DNA from 2 places in the Bradyrhizobium sp. HKCCYLS2038 genome. Region 1 is predicted to be linked to the other one. Evidence: predicted binding sites of a transcription regulator. Region 1 holds the regulator's gene; the other holds the start of a gene.
What was found. Region 1 encodes LexA, which represses DNA repair genes until DNA is damaged. Its sites were predicted from a motif close to TGTTCNNNNTGTGTTCNG; they were not measured.
Positions count from the first base shown of each region.

Region 2: a site for LexA is predicted at 798-815, ahead of ACQR1I_RS15055 (DUF3072 domain-containing protein). Genes of this name have one in related genera too.

Region 1 covers NZ_JBNPTM010000009.1:28,011-30,208, forward strand. Annotated here, with positions in the region: gene ACQR1I_RS30545 (molybdopterin molybdotransferase MoeA) at 1-574, shown strand, start outside; gene lexA (transcriptional repressor LexA) at 764-1,462, shown strand; gene ACQR1I_RS30555 (hypothetical protein) at 1,772-2,198, shown strand, end outside.
Region 2 covers NZ_JBNPTM010000003.1:289,811-292,008, reverse strand. Annotated here, with positions in the region: gene ACQR1I_RS15065 (glycoside hydrolase family 3 N-terminal domain-containing protein) at 1-136, shown strand, start outside; gene ACQR1I_RS15060 (hypothetical protein) at 156-443, opposite strand; gene ACQR1I_RS15055 (DUF3072 domain-containing protein) at 550-741, opposite strand; gene ACQR1I_RS15050 (hypothetical protein) at 846-1,076, shown strand; gene ACQR1I_RS15045 (hypothetical protein) at 1,153-1,404, opposite strand; gene ACQR1I_RS15040 (type 1 glutamine amidotransferase domain-containing protein) at 1,662-2,198, shown strand, end outside.

The DNA of each region.
Region 1 (2,198 bases):
CGCTGCAGCGGTCGATCTCGGCATCGCGGCGGATACGCTCGAAGCCACCGTGGCCGGCATTCGCCGGGCGCGCGAATCGGGCGCGGACATCCTGATCACGACAGGTGGCGCCTCGGTAGGTGATCACGACCTGGTCAAGCAGGCGCTGGAGGCCGAGGGCGTCGAGATGGCGTTCTGGAAGATCGCGATGCGGCCGGGCAAGCCGATGATGCATGGCCGGCTCGGCGGCGTCAGGGTGATCGGCCTGCCCGGCAATCCGGTGTCGTCCTATGTCTGCGCCATCCTGTTCCTGGTGCCGCTGATTCGGCGCCTGCTCGGCCGCGACGAGGCGCAGCTGCCGCGCGAGACCGCCCTGCTCGGCCGCGAGCTCGGCGCCAATGATTCGCGCGAGGACTATCTGCGGGCCCGGCTGGACGAGCGTGCCGACGGCACGCTGGTGGCGACCCCGGTGACGCAGCAGGATTCGTCGCTGCTCGGGAATCTCGCGCTGTCGCAGGCGCTGGTGATCCGCCCGGCCTTCGCGCAGAAGGCGCCTGCCGGCAGCCCCTGCGAGATCCTGCGCCTGCCGAATTGAGCTTTTCTCACCGGCAAGCCCGCGCCGTTCATCATATTTTTAGGATTGCGGAACACACATCGAACATATAGTGTCCGTTCATGATTTGTTTTTAGTATGTTGCGGGCGACGCGAATACGAACGTTCACTTCCGGCTCAGGGACGCAGGGCACGGGACTTGGACGACAACAAACTGGGGACCAGGCCGAGATGCTGACGCGCAAACAGTACGAACTCCTGCGGTTCATCAACGAACGGCTCAAGGAAGCGGGCGTGCCGCCCTCGTTCGACGAGATGAAGGACGCGCTCGATCTGCGCTCGAAGTCGGGCATTCACCGCCTGATCACGGCGCTGGAGGAGCGCGGCTTCATCCGCCGGCTGCCCAACCGTGCCCGCGCCATCGAGGTGATCAAGCTGCCCGAGCTGTCGCAGGCGGCCAGCAACCGCCGTGGCTTCACGCCCTCGGTCATCGAGGGCAATCTCGGCAAGGTTCGCACCTCGACGCCGGCGCTCGATGACGGCGAGCGCCCGGTCGCCGTGCCGGTGATGGGCCGCATCGCCGCCGGTACGCCGATCGAGGCGCTGCAGACCCGCAGCCATACCATCAGCGTGCCCGCCGACATGCTCGGCAATGGCGACCATTATGCGCTGGAGGTGCGCGGCGACTCGATGGTCGATGCCGGCATCCTCGACGGGGACATGGCGCTGATCCAGCGCAACGAGACCGCCGACACCGGCGACATCGTGGTGGCGCTGATCGACGACGAGGAAGCGACGTTGAAGCGCTTCCGCCGCCGCGGCGCATCGATCGCGCTGGAGCCGGCCAACACCGCCTACGAGGTCCGCATCCTGCCGCCGAACCGCGTCAAGATCCAGGGCAAGCTGGTCGGCCTGTATCGCAAGTACTGAGCACGCGACGTCGCTTGCTGGATATGCACGATCGATCGGTGGCGGGGTGCTGTGATCTTCGCCACCGAACGACGTGAGACGCAAAGAAAAGAAGCAAGACGCGAAATCGAGTCGCGCGCGAATGCATGTCATGATGTGCAGCGCGGTATCCTCAAACGCTTGTGATCGCGGCCACCCGCATGCCGTGCAGATCAGCGCAGAATTGCCGCGAAGCGCGCGCTAACATCTCCTCGATGTCCACTCTGATAGAGGCCTGCGCCTGTCCGGGGGGAAGCGTGGGTCGGCTATCTCTCAGCGAGGAGCGATCCGATGTGTGACTACAGCCTCCATGCCGTTGCGTCCCGTCCCGCCAAGGTCGGCGAGACGCTGATCTCGACGACGTTCCGCGGCACCGCGACCCGCGGCTTCGCCAGCGAAAGCGAGCCGACCGTCGCGGTCTGCATGCTGCCCGGCACCGAGCTCGCCTTCGCCGAGGACGTCCGCTACGACAGCCGCTGGCTCTGGACCCGGACAATCCGCGAGCGCGTCGCCAAGTTCAACAGCATCGAAAAGCACATTCCCGATCGCCACCACGACGCCGTCGAGTTCGCCGATGGCCGCCACGTGCTCGTGACGCAGCTCTGCGAAGGCCAGCGCGTCACGGTGCTGCAGCTGCCCGTCACCAAGCAGCCGACCGAGCGCGGCCCCGGCATGGCGAACGATACGCCGACACCGCAGACGACCCCGATCCGCCGCA
Region 2 (2,198 bases), on a different contig from region 1:
GCGCATCGACCTCGACGCGTTGCGCAGGAGCGACGACCGGCTCACGCGCTGGATGGCTGGCGACAATGGACCGCTCGCGGCGAATGCCTCGGTGACGCCGGCGCAATCGCCGACCGGAGGTCGAAAGATCGATTGAGCAGGGAGCGCCTCTGATGTCAGCGTGGGCCGTTGCCGGTCCAGTTGCGCCAGGCCACGTTGGACAGACTGCGAAGGTCCGTCGCCAGTGGGCGCCGTGTCTGCTTGTCGTGCGCACCGATGACCTGTTCCGACTCCCGGATCTTGAGCTGAAGCTCGGCAACCTGCCGCTTGGTCCGCTCGATCGCCTTCGCGTCCGCGCTCTCGCCGACCGTGAAACGGGTGGTCTCGATCTGCTTCAGCGCCGCGCGGTTCTTCTTGAGCTGAGCGCGGTGCCACGCAACCTTGCTATCACTGTCCGCAACCATGGTGCACCCCCGGGAAAGGCCGCAGAGAGTAGACGACAGAGTCGTGATTCGCGACAGCGAGGCGCGTCAGTGCCGGCGCATCGCAATACCGATCAGGTGGGGGAACTCAGTCCAATCCTGCGGCGCGTCTCATCTCATCGATCAGTTCGGATGCCTCCGCTTTGCTTCGCACACGCTCGGTCGGATCGGGCCGGCCGGCCTGCTCACTGAGGGTCTTCAAGTAAGACGCTTGAGCGTCCGTCATCGGATCGTCTCCCGAGACCCAGTCACTGGGGTCCTTTTCGAGCTTCTCTGTCATGATCCACCTCTGCGGCTGCCGATTTCGCTGTCCTTGAACACTTCTGACTTGCCAAATGTTCCTATTTTGTTCTAAGGTGTTTTCGTGGTCTCAGCGAGGGCTTCATGCACGACCTCAGTTTCGTTCGATCGGAAATCGACCGGTTGCGTATCCAGGTGGGTCGGCAGCGGCGTGAGATCGTGCAATTGCAGCGCGCCGGGATTGCCACGGAAGCGGCGCAGGCGTTGCTGCAGCGTATGCTGACGAGGCTCGATGGCCTGCGAGAGCAACGTGAGCAGCTCAAGCTGGAAAGTGCCGAGGGAATGACGCGTCGGAGGTCTGCCAGACACGGCTGAGATGTGTTCGACGCTGGCTGAAGTGCGTCGCGGGAGGTGTCAGCGGCGCGGGAGCCTCTCCGTTAATCCCTGCTGATCAGGATGTCAGCGTCGTCTTCTTCTCGCGTGACGGCGAGTTTTGCTGCGAACTGCGCAGCGCGTCGGCATCGCGTGCCTCCGGGATCACGATGTCTTGTCCGGAGCCAGCGAGCTCGTCCGGGGTGGCTTCGCACGGCTTGATCTCGAGACTGTTGTCGAGAACTTTCTCACCATGCGCATCCAGCGTGACGAGGTCGGCCTGCTCGGCCGCCTCCCAGACCTCGCGCTCGGTTCGAAACGGCCGCGTCATTTGTTCGTCATTCTCAAATAATGCGTAAGGCACGTGGGGCTCCAGATCGCATCGCGCGACGGAGCACCGGCCTCGCTCGCGTCATGGACGTGAGGGCAGTGCTGCGCGCTCCATACAAACAGCAGTCGCGGTTTGCTGTTCCATGGCGAGATGAAGCCGCCAGTCGATCAGTTGTGACGATCGGTCTTGGTTGGTCGCGGGAACGATGGCCGCGCGCGCAAGGTTGCTCGCGGTGTCGATTCAGACAGGAGAAGACAATGGACATCGAAGGAAAGAGGATCGCGATCCTCGCCACCAACGGGTTCGAGCAATCCGAGCTCGAAGTGCCGCGCGATCGCCTGAAGCAAGCTGGCGCAACCGTTGAGATCGTGTCGCTCGCCGCGGGCGAAATCAAGGGCTGGGATCAGAAGGATTGGGGACGGCCCGTGAAGGTGGACAAGACGCTCGATCAGGCGTCCGCATCCGACTACGACGCGATCGTGCTCCCTGGCGGACAGATCAACCCGGACCTGCTTCGCCTGGAGCCGAAGGCTCTGAAGTTCATCAAGGATATTTTCGACGCCAAGAAGATCGTCGCGGCCGTGTGCCACGCGCCCTGGCTCCTGATCGAGACCGGCATCGCGAAGGGGCGCAAGATGACGTCGTATAAATCGATCAAGACGGATGTCGCCAACGCCGGTGCCGAGTGGCAGGACGCCGAGGTTGTGGTTGATCAGGGCGTGATCACCTCGCGCAATCCCGGCGATCTGGAAGCCTTCAGCGCCAAGATCATCGAGGAAGTCAAGGAGGGCCGG